One region of the Streptomyces sp. NPDC053560 genome, then DNA from elsewhere that is predicted to be linked to it. Evidence: riboswitches for the same ligand, from Rfam matches in the RefSeq annotation. Region 1 holds a riboswitch; the other holds the start of a gene.
What was found. Region 1 has a riboswitch for thiamine pyrophosphate ahead of thiC (phosphomethylpyrimidine synthase ThiC). Riboswitches for the same ligand answer to the same signal wherever they lie in the genome.
Positions count from the first base shown of each region.

Region 1 (7,241 bases):
CCGGCTGCCCGGGGCCCGGGCCGGCTGCCCGGCCGGACTCCGTCTGCCGCCCGACCGCACCGGTGCGGTCCGCCGAGACCACCAGCACCGCCAGCAGCGTCGTCAGCGGTACGGACGCGACGAGCCCGATGCTGCCCACCAGTGTGCGGACGATCTCCTCGGCCACCACCTCGCTGGTGGCGACCGTACCGACACTGCTCCGCGCGATCGAGAACAGCAGCAGAAGCGGCAGGGCCGCGCCCGCGTACGCCAGCACCAGCGTGTTCACCACCGACGCGATGTGGTCCCGGCCGATGCGCATCGCCGCGCCGTAGATCCGCCGCCGGCTCGCCGTCGGGTCGGCGTCCCGCAGTTCCCACACGGCCGCCGTCTGGGTGACCGTCACATCGTCCAGCACGCCCAGTGAACCGATGATGATCCCCGCCAGCAGCAGACCGCGGATCTCGATGCCGGGGAAGAGGCTGTGCACGAGGCCCGTCTGGTCGTCGGTGTTGCCCGTCAGCTGTCCCCAGCCGATGAAGACCGACCCCAGCAGGCCGATCAGCAGCAGCGACGCGAGCGTGCCGAGCACCGCGACCGATGTCCGTGCGGTCAGCCCGTGGCACAGGTACAGCGCGATGAGCATGATCGCGCTGCCTCCGATCACCGCCACGAGCAACGGATTCGACCCTTGCAGGATGGCGGGCAGGATGAACACCGTGAGCACCGCGAAGCTCGCCGCCAGCGCAATCAGCGCCAGGATTCCGCGCAGTCGGCCGACGACCACCACCGCCAGGGCGAACACCGCTGCCAGTACCCACATCGGGAACGAGCGGTCCACGTCGGTCACGGAGTACTGAAGGTTCCGCGGCGCCTTGGGCGCGTACGCCACCACGACGCCCTGGCCCTCGGTGTAGCGGCGTGAGGCGTCCGGCGTCACCACGGTCTTGAAGCGGTGCCCGGTGTCCTTGCCGCTGGTGACCTCGATGGTCGCCTGCTCACAGCTCTGCGCCTGCTGCTGCCCACCGCCGGACGGGCCCGACGGCTGCTGTTGCTGTTGCATCTGTTGCTGCTGCTGGGCGTTGACGTCCGCGCAGTTCACCTTCGTCAGGCGGACGACACGCGCGGTCTGGGTCTCCTGGTCGAAACCCACCCCGGACGGCTTGTGCGAGGGCGCGCCGCCGGGCCACAGGGCGATCAGCCCCACGCCCACTGCCAGGGCGAACGGGATCAGTACAGCGGCGATGACCTTGCGCAGGTGCCGGGACACGGGGGCCGCGGGGCCGTGGCCGTGTCCATGGCTGTGGCCGTGTCCTTGCGGGGCCCCGGACGCGGGGGAATGGCCGTGCGGCTGGTGCTCGGGCTCGTTGGAGGTCACCGCCCGATCATCCAACAACTCACCGGGCCCCCTGTTCACCACGCGGCATCGGCCGCTACCGTGGTGGCACCTTTGCAATCGCGGGAGCTCGGAGCACCGGGCTGAGAGGGCGCTGATCTCCGTCCCAGCGAGGTTTCACGTGAAACCTCAGCAGACGGAAACCGCTGCGTCGACCGCCGAACCTGTTACCGGGTAATGCCGGCGTAGGGAGTGGGTCTTCAATGACTCTGCAGGATGCACGCACGCCCTCTGTGTCCGATGAACGGGCGAAGCCCGCGGGCGATGCCACCGACGAGGCTGCCGAGACGCAGCAGATCGGCTGGCACAAGGGCTACATCTCCGGTTCGCGCCCCGACCTGCGGGTGCCGGTCCGGAGGGTGCACCTCACCAATGGCGAGCACGTGACGCTCTACGACACGTCAGGGCCGTACACCGACCCCCAGATCGAAACCGACGTCCGCCGTGGCCTCGCGCCGCTGCGGGAGAATTGGATCATCGCCCGCGGCGACACCGAGGAGTACGCGGGCCGGCCGATGCGTCCGGAGGACGACGGCCTCAAGCACACCTCGCCGCGCGGCGGCCTGAAGAACCTCGACGCGGTCTTCCCCGGCCGGCCCCGGCAGCCACGCCGGGCCCGCGACGGCGCCGTCTCGCAGCTCGCGTACGCGCAGCGCGGCGAGATCACCGCGGAGATGGAGTACGTCGCGGTCCGCGAGAACTGCACGCCCGAGTTCGTACGGGACGAAATCGCGGCGGGCCGCGCGGTGTTGCCGGCCAACGTCAACCACCCGGAGATCGAGCCGATGATCATCGGCAAGAACTTCCTGGTGAAGGTCAACGCCAACATCGGCAACTCCGCGGTGACCTCCTCCATCGAGGAGGAGGTGGAGAAGATGACCTGGGCGACCCGCTGGGGCGCCGACACGGTCATGGACCTCTCCACAGGACGCAACATCCACACCACCCGCGAGTGGGTGCTGCGCAACTCCCCCGTCCCGATCGGCACCGTCCCCCTCTACCAGGCACTGGAGAAGGTCGACGGCAAAGCCGAGGACCTGACCTGGGAGATCTACAAGGACACCGTCATCGAGCAGGCCGAACAGGGCGTCGACTACATGACGGTCCATGCCGGCGTGCTGCTGCGGTACGTACCGCTCACCGCCCGCCGCAAGACCGGCATCGTCTCCCGCGGCGGTTCGATCATGGCGGCCTGGTGCCTGGCGCACCACAAGGAGTCGTTCCTCTACGAGAACTTCGAAGAGCTCTGCGACATCCTCTCGTCGTACGACGTGACGTTCTCCCTCGGCGACGGGCTGCGCCCCGGTTCCATCGCGGACGCCAACGACGAGGCGCAGTTCGCCGAGCTGAAGACGCTCGGTGAGCTGAACACGATCGCCAAGGCACACGGCGTGCAGACCATGATCGAGGGCCCGGGACACGTCCCGATGCACAAGATCAAGGAGAACATCGACCTCCAGCAGGAGATCTGCGAGGAGGCGCCGTTCTACACGCTCGGCCCGCTGACCACCGACATCGCGCCCGCGTACGACCACATCACCTCCGGTATCGGCGCCGCGATGATCGCTTGGTGGGGCACGGCGATGCTCTGCTACGTCACGCCCAAGGAGCACCTGGGCCTGCCCGATCGCGACGACGTGAAGACCGGTGTCATCACGTACAAGATCGCGGCACACGCGGCCGACCTGGCGAAGGGCCACCCGGGCGCCCAGGAGTGGGACGACGCCCTCTCCGACGCGCGCTTCGAGTTCCGCTGGGAGGACCAGTTCAACCTGGCCCTCGATCCGGACACCGCCCGCGCGTTCCACGACGAGACGCTCCCCGCCGAGCCGGCCAAGACCGCGCACTTCTGCTCCATGTGCGGCCCGAAGTTCTGCTCGATGAAGATCTCCCAGGACATCCGCCGCGAACACGGCGGTGACCTGGCGATCGACCCCGAAGCGGGCATGGCCGAGAAGTCCAAGGAGTTCGCGGCAGCGGGCAACCGGGTGTACCTGCCGATCGCGGAGTGACCTGAGCGCGGACACCGCGCACCGCCCGTCCGCCGAGGGGCCCCGGCACGTGCCGGGGCCCCTCGGCGCCGTTCTGCCACAGCCGTCGGGTGGCGCGGCAGCACCCGCGCCGTCGGAGCCCGCCGTGGCTCACTCCGGCTGGTGGTCCGGGCCGCCGTAGTCCGGGCTGGTGAAGTCGGGGCTGGTGAAGCGGGGGCGGACGGCGGCGCGGTGATCGCCCTCCGGGCCGGAGAAGCGCGGATGGGTGTAGCCGAGCGGCGGCATGCGGCCGACGTCCGAGGTGCGGTGGACGACGAAGCGGCCGGCGGCTTCGGGCGCCGCGGGCGACGAGGGCGCGGGCGGATTTCTGTCGGTGTCGCCGTCGGCGGGCTCGCCGGCCGGCGAGCCGGGGGCGGCCGTGTCGCCGGGACCGGCCGCCGGGGCCGTACCGGGCGCACGGTCGGCGGCGCCGGCCGGGGCGGCCGGCGTGCCCGGCGGCGGGCTCGCGGGCTTCTCCGCGGAGGAGCCGGGGTGCGGGCCCGGCGGCGCTTCCGGTGCCGTCAGGGCCTCCAGGAGGAACGGACGCAGGCCGCGTTCGAGGAGGGCCTCGCGCCACTTCTCCCGGGCGCGGTCGACCTCCTGGGCGAGCTCGCTCGGGCGGGAGGCGCGCAGGGACGTGGAGCCGTTCCGGACCGCGGTGACGAGCAGGCCCCCCATCGCGATGAGGATCGTCGCCGCGGTCAGGCCGGCGAACGCCCAGCCGACGCTGATCAGCGGCTGCGCCAGCGCCTCGTCGGGGCTGACGGTGTGCAGGGCGTAGCCGATGAGGAGGAAGAGGACCGCGGCGATGCCCGCCAGGACGGGCGCGAGGACCGTGACCATCGCGGCCAGCCCGGCACCCGTGGCCTCGGCGGCCTCGCCCATCGCGGCGAGGTTGACGCCGGCGCCGCCCGCGCCGTTCCCACCGCCCTCGCCCGCTTCGGTACCGGCCGTGGCCGGGCGCGCGGATGCGGGCGAGCGCAACTCCGCGCGCAGCGAGACGTAATGCTGGTATTCGGCCGTCGCGCACGCGGCGATGGCGGTCGTGGCGCTGAGCGCCATGGTGCGCAGCTGCTCAGTGTTGAGGCGCATGCCCGTCGCGGCGAGATCCGGGCGGTCGGCCGCGGCGCGCAGAGCCTCGTCGAGGGCCCGCCGGAATTCCTCGCGGTCCTCGTTCAGCAGGTGCGGAGCGCTGTTCATGTGCATCCCCCGATGCTCCGTAGGGCCGTACGGGCCGGTATGAACCGGGCAGTTGGCGGGAAACGGAGGAGAGCCTGCTACGGATAGACCGATGGTAGAGCGCGCCCTGTCCGGCGTGACAGAGGATTTCGGAAATTCGCTCCGCCCGTGACAAGCCTTCCCCGGCCGCCCCCCGGCCCGTCTACTGTGGCCACGCTCAGCCCCCGCCCGGCCGGTTACCGGCCTGCGGTACCCATGCCCCGATACGAGTCAGGCAGTCAGGGGGAGCTGAACGACCAGCAGCTTTCCGGCCATCGTGACGCCGCCGTCCATGGCGACCGCGAGCCCGTCGGCGTACACGTGCGGCTCCTCGACGGCGACGCCCTCGCCCTCGCCGTCCTCGGTGCCCACCTCGCCGAGGAGGTACGGGATGGGGCTGTGCCCGTGGACGATGCGCTCGCCGCCGTACGTGCCGATCAGCTCCAGCACGGCCTGCGGGCCGGACTCGTCGCGGAACGCGAACCGCTTGGTCAGTTTGCGGAAGAGGTCCCAGACCTCGTTGGCGTCGCTGCGGGTGAGCACGTCGTGGACGGCGTCGTTGACCGCCTCGATGGAGTCGCCGTAGTCGAGGTACGCGGTGGTGTCGGAGTGCACCAGGAGGTGCCCGTCCTCCTGCGTCATGGCGTCCAGCCGGGCCATCCACTGCAGGTGGTGGTCCTGGAGGCGGTCCATGTCGGTCTTCTGGCCGCCGTTGAGCAGCCAGGCGGCCTGGAAGGAGGCGGTGCCGGCGCCGGACAGCACGGGGGTGTCGCCGAACCGCTTGGCGCCGAGCAGCAGCAGTTCGTGGTTGCCCATGAGGGCCTTGCAGTAGCCGCCGGCCGCCGCGGCCTCGGCGGACAGCTGCATGACCAGGTCGATCACGCCGATGCCGTCCGGGCCGCGGTCGGTGAAGTCGCCGAGGAACCACAGCCGGGCGTTGCCCGCCGCCCAGTGGCCCTCGGTGTCGATCAGGCCCTCGGCGAACAGCGCGGCACGCAGCTCGTCGTAGTAGCCGTGCACGTCACCGACGACGTACAGCGGGCCGCCCGCCTCGCCCTCGCCGACCTGCTGGAGGTGGAGGGCGGGGTGGTCGACCAGGGTGTCGGTGTACGTGACGGGGGTGCCGTCCGGCCCGACCACGGGGAGGTCCCGCTCGGTGGGGGTGTAGTCGGCGGGCAGCTGGTCCGGCGGCGTCGGGGCCTGTGCGCCGGTGCCGTAGGTGAGGCGGGCGTACGGCCGCGCCCTGGTGCGCACGCGGACCTCGGGGTCGAGACGCTCCTGAGGTGCTGCCTGCCCGTCCTGGGGAGCCGGTACGGGCTGCGGCGGGACGTACCCGTCCTGAGGGGCCTGGCGGGGGTGCGGCACGTACCCGTCGTGCGGGGCGTACTGCTCCGGCGGCGCGGACCCGTCCTGCGGGGCGTACGCGTCCTGGGGGGCGTACGCCTCCTGCGCGGGGCCGTTCGGTGCGGCCCCCGGTGTTCCAGGAGGAACGGGCGCAGGAGGTTGTGCCGCCATGGTCCGCACCATGGGTCCCAGACCGGCCCCCTGAGTCATCGACCCCTCCACCGTCGCGCCGCCGTGCACCTCGCGGACCTTGCCTGGTCGACGGCGGTCCGTGGTGTCGTGCGCCCATCATAGGAACGCCGCTCGCGGCTTGTGACGCACCAGGGGGTGGTCAATCGTTCTGAGCCCGGCGTTCGCTGCTGTTTTCTCCCGGCTTCGCCCTGTTTTTCCCCTCGCGGCCGTGGCCGTCCGGCGGAATGCTCAGTCGCCGGACGGGCCGCGCGGTGGGCTGACCGTCGTACGTGGGGACCTCCGTTGGGACGAGGTGCGCACGATCAGGTCGGTCGGTATCACCTGCTCGACGGGTCGCCCGCTGTCGAGCCCTTCGATGGCGTCGATGAGGAGCTGGACGACGGCGGTACCGATGCGCCGGGGTTTGAGGGAGAGGGTCGTGATGGGCGGTTCGGTGCTGGCGTAGACGGTGGATTCGCTGCAGCACACGAGCAGGAGGTCGTCCGGGACCCGGAGACCGTAGCGGCGTGCGGCGGCGAGGAGGTCGGTGCCGTTCGGGTCGAAGAGGCCGTAGACCGCGTCCGGGCGGTCCGGGCGGGCCAGCAGTCGGTCGGCGGCGACGGCGCCCGCACACGGGTCGTGCGCGGGATAGGACTCGTAGACCGGGTCCTGGCCGACCCGCTCGCACCACTGGAGGTAGGCGGTGGTGGACAGACGGGTGTAGGTGTCGGTGGTGGTGCCCGTGAGGAGGCCGATGCGGCGGGCGCCGGCGTCGGCGAGGTGGTCGAGGAGGCCGAGGACGGCTGCTTCGTGGTCGTTGTCGACCCAGCCGGTGACGGGGAGGGTGCCGCCCGGACGGCCGTCGGAGACGACGGGGATGCCGTGCCGGACGAGCTCGGTGACGACCGGATCGCCGTCGGCGGGGTCGATGACGACCGTGCCGTCCAGGGCGACGTTGGACCAGACGTCGTGACGGGAGGTCGCGGGCAGGATGACCAGGGCATAGCCACGGGCCAGTGCGGCGGAGGTGGCGGCGCGCGCCATCTCGGCGAAGTACGCGAACTCGGTGAAGGTGAAAGGTTCATCCCCGTACGTCGTGACGG
Region 1 is NZ_JBITXI010000014.1:143,688-150,928, forward strand. Features, by position in the region: gene ACIGQF_RS30510 (YibE/F family protein) at 1-1,357, opposite strand, end outside; TPP riboswitch at 1,428-1,584, shown strand; gene thiC (phosphomethylpyrimidine synthase ThiC) at 1,579-3,387, shown strand; gene ACIGQF_RS30520 (hypothetical protein) at 3,517-4,611, opposite strand; gene ACIGQF_RS30525 (metallophosphoesterase) at 4,855-6,138, opposite strand; gene ACIGQF_RS30530 (LacI family DNA-binding transcriptional regulator) at 6,388-7,241, opposite strand, start outside.

Region 2 (7,241 bases), on a different contig from region 1:
GCACCTGGAGAACTTACTTTTGTCGCGCCGCGGGGGGCCAAGAAGCCGCCGCGGCATCTTGCCGATCTCACGCCTGCTGAGCGCAAGGAGGCCGTGGCGGCGATCGGGGAGAAGCCGTTCCGCGCCAAGCAGCTTTCGCAGCACTACTTCGCGCGGTACGCGCACGACCCGGAGCAGTGGACAGACATCCCGGCCGCCGCGCGGGAGAAGCTCGCGGCCGAGATGCTGCCGGAGCTGATGAGTGTGGTGCGGCACATCTCGTGCGACGACGACCAGACCCGGAAGACGCTGTGGAAGCTCTTCGACGGGACGCTGGTCGAGTCGGTGCTGATGCGGTACCCGGACCGCGTCACGATGTGCATCTCCTCGCAGGCCGGGTGCGGCATGAACTGCCCGTTCTGCGCGACGGGGCAGGCGGGGCTGGACCGGAACCTCTCGACGGCCGAGATCGTTCATCAGATCGTCGATGGGATGCGGGCGCTCCGGGACGGGGAGATCCCTGGCGGGCCGGCGCGGCTGTCGAACATCGTTTTTATGGGCATGGGCGAGCCGCTCGCCAACTACAACCGGGTGACGGGGGCCATCCGGCGGCTGACCGACCCCGAGCCGGACGGGCTGGGGCTGTCGCAGCGGGGGATCACCGTGTCCACGGTGGGGCTGGTGCCGGCGATGCTGCGCTTCGCCGACGAGGGCTTCAAGTGCCGGCTGGCGGTCTCGCTGCACGCGCCGGACGACGAGCTGCGGGACACGCTCGTGCCGGTGAACACGCGCTGGAAGGTGCGTGAGGTGCTGGACGCGGCGTGGACGTACGCGGAGAAGTCCGGGCGCCGTATCTCGATCGAGTACGCACTGATCCGGGACATCAATGACCAGGCGTGGCGGGGTGACCTGCTCGGGCGGCTGCTCAAGGGGAAGCGGGTGCATGTGAACCTGATTCCGCTGAACCCCACCCCCGGCTCGAAGTGGACCGCCTCCCGGCCCGAGGACGAGAAGGCGTTCGTCGAGGCGATCGCGGCGCACGGCGTGCCGGTGACGGTGCGCGACACCCGTGGGCAGGAGATCGACGGCGCGTGCGGCCAGCTCGCGGCCTCGGAGCGCTGACGGGCCAGCTCTGACGAACCAAGGGGCGCTCCGGGCGGAGTGCTGAGAACCCCGAGATCAGGGCGCTGAGGGCACCGAGGGCAGCACGTGGGCCCTCGGAAGGGCGGCGGCGCGCTGGTACCGTGGCGTCGAACGTTCGTACATCACCCATAACGCACACCATCCGACAGGGGAGCGCCACAGCGCTGAGAGTGCGAGCAGTGAAGCCGATGCCGCTGCCGCAGACCCTTGAACCTCGCCCGGGTCATTCCGGGTAGGAAGTTCGGTCTCCTCATGCTGTTGCGCCCCGCCCGCGGCTCCGGTCCACCGGACGCCGGGGGCGGGGCCGCGTCTCTTCCTGGCCAGCCAGGAGGAATGAACCAGTGAGCACCATCAGGAACGCCGTGGCGGCGGCCGTCGCCGTCGCGGTGGGCGGTACGGCGCTGGCCGGCTGCGGTACGTCCGGCGGCGGGTCGGCCGACAGCAAGACCGTCAAGCTCGTCTCGCACGACTCCTTCGCCGTCTCGAAGTCCGTGCTGGCCGAGTTCGAGCGGCGCAGCGGCTACAAGGTGCAGATGGTCAAGGGCGGGGACGCCGGGAAGGCCGTCAATCAGGCGGTGCTGACCAAGGGCAACCCGCAGGGCGATGTCTTCTTCGGCATCGACAACACGCTGCTCTCGCGCGGGCTGGACGAGGGGCTGTTCACGCCGTACAAGGCCAAGGGGCTGGCCGGGGTGCCGGAGAAGCTGCAGCTGGACAGGGCGCAGCACCGCGTGACGCCCGTCGACTACGGCGACACCTGCGTGAACTACGACAAGGCGTACTTCAAGAAGCACCGGATCGCGCCGCCGAAGACCTTCGACGACCTCCTCAAGCCCGAGTACAAGGGGCTGCTGGTCACCGAGAACCCGGCCACGTCGTCGCCGGGGCTGGCCTTCCAGCTCGGGACCGTCGCGGAGTACGGCAAGGCCGGCTGGCAGGACTACTGGAAGAAGCTCAAGGCCAACGGCGTCGAGGCCGTCGACGGCTGGGAACAGGCGTACTACGAGCGGTTCTCCGGATCCGGGGGCGGTGGCGGCAAGGGCGACAAGCCGCTGGTCGTCTCGTACGCCTCCAGCCCGCCGGCCGAGGTGATGGACAAGAAGCCGGCCCCGAAGGAGGCGCCGACCGGCGTCGCCACCGGTACCTGCTTCCGGCAGATCGAGTTCGCCGGACTGCTGAAGGGCGCGGCGAACGAGAAGGGCGGCAAGGCGCTGCTGGACTTCCTGATCAGCAAGGAGTTCCAGGAGGACATGCCGCTGCAGATGTTCGTGAACCCGGCCGTCGAGGGTGCGAAGGTGCCCGAACTGTTCACCGGGTACGGGCAGAAGATCGACGACCCGAAGACGGTGGCGCCCGACGAGATCAGCAAGAACCGCGAACAGTGGATCAAGCAGTGGTCGTCGCTCGTCCTGAAGTGACGGAGGGGGAACCCGAAGTGACGCCGGGAGAAAGCGAAGTGACGGCGGGGGAGGGTGAAGCGGCCGGTGCGCCGGCCGCCCGTGCCACGGACCGTCGTGCCGCGGCGGCCCGGCTCGCGCTGATGGCGCTGCCGGCCGCCTTCTTCGTCCTCTTCTTCGCCTACCCCGTCGTCACGATCGTCGGGCGGGGGCTGCGGGAGGGCGGCAGCTGGCAGTGGGGGCGGGCGGCGGACGTGCTCGGCGACCCCGACCTGCTGCACGTGCTGTGGTTCACCGTCTGGCAGGCGGCGGCTTCCACGGCACTCACGCTGCTGATCGCGCTCCCCGGCGCGTACGTGTTCGCACGCTTCGAGTTCCCCGGAAAGAGGCTGCTGCGGGCGGTCGTCACCGTGCCGTTCGTGCTGCCCACCGTCGTCGTCGGCTCCGCCTTCCTCGCGCTCGTCGGCCGCGGCGGGCTCCTGGACGACCTCTGGGGCGTACGGCTGGACACCTCGGTCTGGGCGATCCTGCTCGCGCACGTCTTCTTCAACTACGCGGTCGTCGTACGGACCGTCGGCGGGCTCTGGGGAGCGCTGGACCCGCGGCAGGAAGAGGCAGCGCGGGTGCTGGGCGCCGGGCGGTTCGCGGCCTGGCGGCAGGTGACCCTGCCCGCGCTCGCGCCCGCCGTGGCCGCCGCTGCGCTGATGGTCTTCCTCTTCACCTTCACCTCGTTCGGCATCGTGCAGATCCTCGGGGGGCCGCGCTACGCCACCCTCGAAGTGGAGATCTACCGGCAGACCGCCGACTTCCTGGACCTGCCGACCGCAGCGGTGCTCACCCTGCTGCAGTTCGCCGCGGTCCTCGCCCTTCTCGGGCTGCACGCGTGGACGGCCCGGCGCCGCGAGAGCGCGCTGAGGCTCGTGGACGCGGCGCGCACGGCGCGCCGGCCGCGCGGGGCCGGGCAGTGGGCGCTGCTGTGGAGCACGCTCGCGGTGATCGTCGTCCTGCTGGTGCTGCCGCTGGCCGTACTGGTCGAGCGGTCCTTCGCCGGACCCGACGGCCACGGCCTGGCCTTCTACCGGGCGCTGCAGGCCGCGGCCGGCGCCGACTCGACGTTCACCGTGCCGCCGCTGACGGCCCTGTGGAACTCGCTGGCGTACGGGGTGGCCGCGACCGCGATCGCCGTCGCCGTCGGCGGCCTGGCCGCGGCGGCGCTGGCACGGCGGGGCGGCGGCCGGCTCGTCCGCGGCTTCGACGCGCTGCTCATGCTGCCGCTCGGCGTCTCCGCCGTGACCGTCGGCTTCGGCTTCCTGATCTCGCTGGACGAGCCGCCGCTCGACCTGCGCGCCTCATGGTGGCTGGTGCCGCTCGCGCAGGCTCTCGTGGGCGTGCCCTTCGTCGTACGGACCATGCTGCCGGTGCTGCGCGCGGTGGACGGGCGGCTGCGGGAGGCCGCCGCGGTGCTGGGGGCCGCGCCCTGGCAGGTGTGGCGCGAGGTGGACCTGCCGCTGGTGCGGCGGGCGCTGCTCATCGCGGCCGGCTTCGCCTTCGCCGTGTCGCTCGGCGAGTTCGGCGCGACGGTGTTCATCGCGAGCCCGGACCGGCCCACCCTGCCGGTGGCCGTGGCCCGGCTGCTGGGGCGCGCGGGGGAGCTCAACTACGGGCAGGCGATGGCCCTGTCGACGATTCTGATGGTGGTGTGCGCGGCGGCCCTGCTGGTGCTGGAGCGGATACGCACCGACCGGACGGGAGAGTTCTAGGTGACCGAAAACCCGGCGGAGGGTTCCGCCGCGTCCGCCGAGCACGCCGCGTCCGCCGAGCACGCCGCGCCCGCCGAGCACGCCCCGTCCGGGGCGCCGTTGCTGCGGCTCGGCGGCCTCACCGTGCGCTTCGGGGCGCACACCGCGCTGGACACGGTGGGGCTGGACGTCGCCGAGCACGAGACGGTCTGCGTCCTCGGTCCCAGTGGCAGCGGCAAGTCCACCCTGCTGCGGGTGATCGCCGGGCTGCAGCAGGCCGACGCGGGAGAGGTCGTACTGGACGGTCGGGACCTGCGTACCGTACCGACCCACCAGCGCGGCGTCGGGCTGATGTTCCAGGACCACCAGCTCTTCCCGCAGCGCGACGTGGCGGGCAATGTCGCCTTCGGGCTGCGGATGCGGGGCACGGCGCGGGCCGAGCGGGAACGCAAGGTCGCCGAACTCCTCGATCTGGTGGGCCTTCCCGGCGCCGGGCGCCGCGCCGTCGGCTCGCTCTCCGGCGGCGAGCAGCAGCGCGTCGCGCTGGCCAGAGCGCTGGCCCCCGGACCCCGGCTGCTCATGCTGGACGAGCCGCTCGGGCAGCTCGACCGCGGCCTGCGCGAACGCCTCGTGGTCGAACTGCGTCGGCTCTTCGGGGAGCTGGGGACGACCGTGCTGGCGGTCACGCACGACCAGGGCGAGGCCTTCGCGCTCGCCGACCGGGTCGTGATCATGCGGGACGGGCGGATCGCGCAGGCCGGGACGCCGCTGGAGGTGTGGCAGCGCCCCGCCGACGGGTTCGTCGCGCGCTTCCTCGGCTTCGACAACGTCGTACCGGCCACGGTCACCGGCGAGGCCGCCGACACGGCCTGGGGGAAGGTGCCGGTCCCGGACAGTAGGGGGGAGGGCGCCTGCCGCCTCCTCGTCCGCCCGGCCGGCGTCCGCCTGGTGCCGCCCCACGAGGGCCTGCCCTGCACCGTCGCGGCGCGCACCTTCCGCGGTACGCACGTCGCGCTGCGCCTGCGCCCGGCGGCCGGCCCCGAACTGGACGCGGCCTGCCCCCTCGCGTCGGCGCCGGAAGTGGGCGCGCGGGTGGGCGCGGCGTTCACGGCGAGCGACGTGGTGGTACTGCCGGCGGAGGACTGAGCCCCTCCGAGGGCCCGCACGCCCGCCCCTCGCGTAAAGCCGAAAGCCGCCGACGGCCCCGAGCAGCCCCCGGAGCGAGCAGCCCCCCCCCGCAGCCTCAGCCCCCCAGCGGCCCCGCTGCCAGGTGGGCGACGCCGCCCGTGACCGCCGCGAGGACGACGACGAGGACGGACGCGCGGAGCGCCGCGGCGCGGCGGAGCAGCCCGGCGGGGGTGCCGATGCGGCGCAGGGCCTCGGTCGTGGCGGAGCGGGCGGTGCGGGACTCCGCCACGGTGATCAGGACGCACAGCGCCGTGCAGACGAGCACCAGGCCCGTGCCGAGCGCGGTGAGCGGCCCGAAGGAGGCGCGGCCGTCGTGGCCGTGCAGGGCGAACGCGCCGGGGCCGTACACGACGTACCCGGCGTAGCCGCCGGACACGGCCGCCATCAGGACGCCGAGCGGGCGGCCCACCCGGCGGGACTCCTCCTGGAGCACCCGGCCGGCCAGCAGCCGCACCGCGCCGCTGCGGCCCATGCCCAGGACGCGCCCGATGAGGTGGACCAGTCCGGGCGCGGCCAGCACCAGGCCGGCGGCCGACAGCAGCCAGCCGGTCACCACGCCCGCCTCGCCGGTGACCAGCCCGCCGGGCAGCCGCAGCAGCCGGGCGCCGGGGCCGGTGTGGCCCGCGGCGTAGACCTCCAGGGCGAGCCCGGCAGCGGTGAGCGCGATGCCCCAGGGGAGTCCGGCGGGGGTGGCGCCGGCGGTACGGGGCGGGTCGTCGGCGCACGGTGCGGACGGCTCGTTCCGGCCCGGGCGGAGCACGACGGCGGTCGCGACGCCGGCCACCACGGGGACCGCGGCGAGCAGCACGCCGACCGCGGCGTACGGGAGCGGGTCGCGGCCGAGCAGCGCCTCGGGGCCCACCGGCGCGCCGCCCAGGGCGCCCCGCAGCCGCAGGAAGGCCAGCAGGCCCAGCAGGCTGCCCAGGACGCAGCCGAGCACGGTCGTGGCGGCGGCGATCAGCGTGAGCCGGACCGGACCGAGCCCGGCGGCCGTCATGCCGTCGTGCAGCCGGGCGGCCGGATCCGTACGGGCCACGGCGACGGCGAGCTGCGCGGTGGCGGCGAGCGGGACCAGGCACCAGGCCAGCCGCAGCGCCGATCCGAGGCTGTCGCCCGGTGTGTCGACGGCGTGGCCGAGCGTGGCGAGCAGCAGGAAGGCCGTGCCGGCCGCCGCCGCGAAGACCAGCAGGCGGCGCAGATGCACCGCCGGACGGGCGCCCCGGCCTAGACGGAGAGCGAGCACTCTTCCCTGCCTTCCGTCTCTGCGGGGCCCTCGGCCTGGCCCGCGGCGGCCCGCCGGCCGTCCAGCAGGGCGAGGGTGCGGTCGGCGAGCGTGGTCGCCTCCGCTTCCTGGGTGGCCAGTACGACGCTGATGGCGTGGGAGCGGGCGGCGTTGACGATCGTCCGGAGCACCTGGGCGGCGTCGGCGCGGTGCAGCGGCGCCGTCGGCTCGTCGGCGAACAGCACCTGCGGGGCGACGGCCAGCGCGCGGGCCACCGCCACGCGCTGCTGCTGCGCCCGGTCCAGGGCCGCGGGCCGCCGTTTGGCGCAGTCCGCCACGTCCAGCCGCTCCAGCCACTCGGTGGCGGCCTGTTTCGCCGCCCGGTGGCCCTCGCCGCGCACCAGGAGGGGCAGCGCGGCGTTCTCCCGGGCGGTCAGCTCGGGGACCAGCCGGGGCTCGGTGCCGACCCAGCCGAAGCGGTCCAGCCGGAGCCGTTCCCGGCTGGTCGCGGAGAGGGTGTGGACCGGGTGGCTGTTGAACCAGACCTCGCCGCTGTCGGCGACGAGCTGCCCG
Region 2 is NZ_JBITXI010000006.1:452,062-459,302, forward strand. Features, by position in the region: gene rlmN (23S rRNA (adenine(2503)-C(2))-methyltransferase RlmN) at 1-1,101, shown strand, start outside; TPP riboswitch at 1,260-1,379, shown strand; gene ACIGQF_RS17475 (thiamine ABC transporter substrate binding subunit) at 1,464-2,540, shown strand; gene ACIGQF_RS17480 (ABC transporter permease) at 2,663-4,279, shown strand; gene ACIGQF_RS17485 (ABC transporter ATP-binding protein) at 4,379-5,404, shown strand; gene ACIGQF_RS17490 (hypothetical protein) at 5,502-6,689, opposite strand; gene ACIGQF_RS17495 (ABC transporter ATP-binding protein) at 6,671-7,241, opposite strand, start outside.
Region 2: another riboswitch for thiamine pyrophosphate. It lies ahead of ACIGQF_RS17475 (thiamine ABC transporter substrate binding subunit); the one in region 1 lies ahead of thiC (phosphomethylpyrimidine synthase ThiC).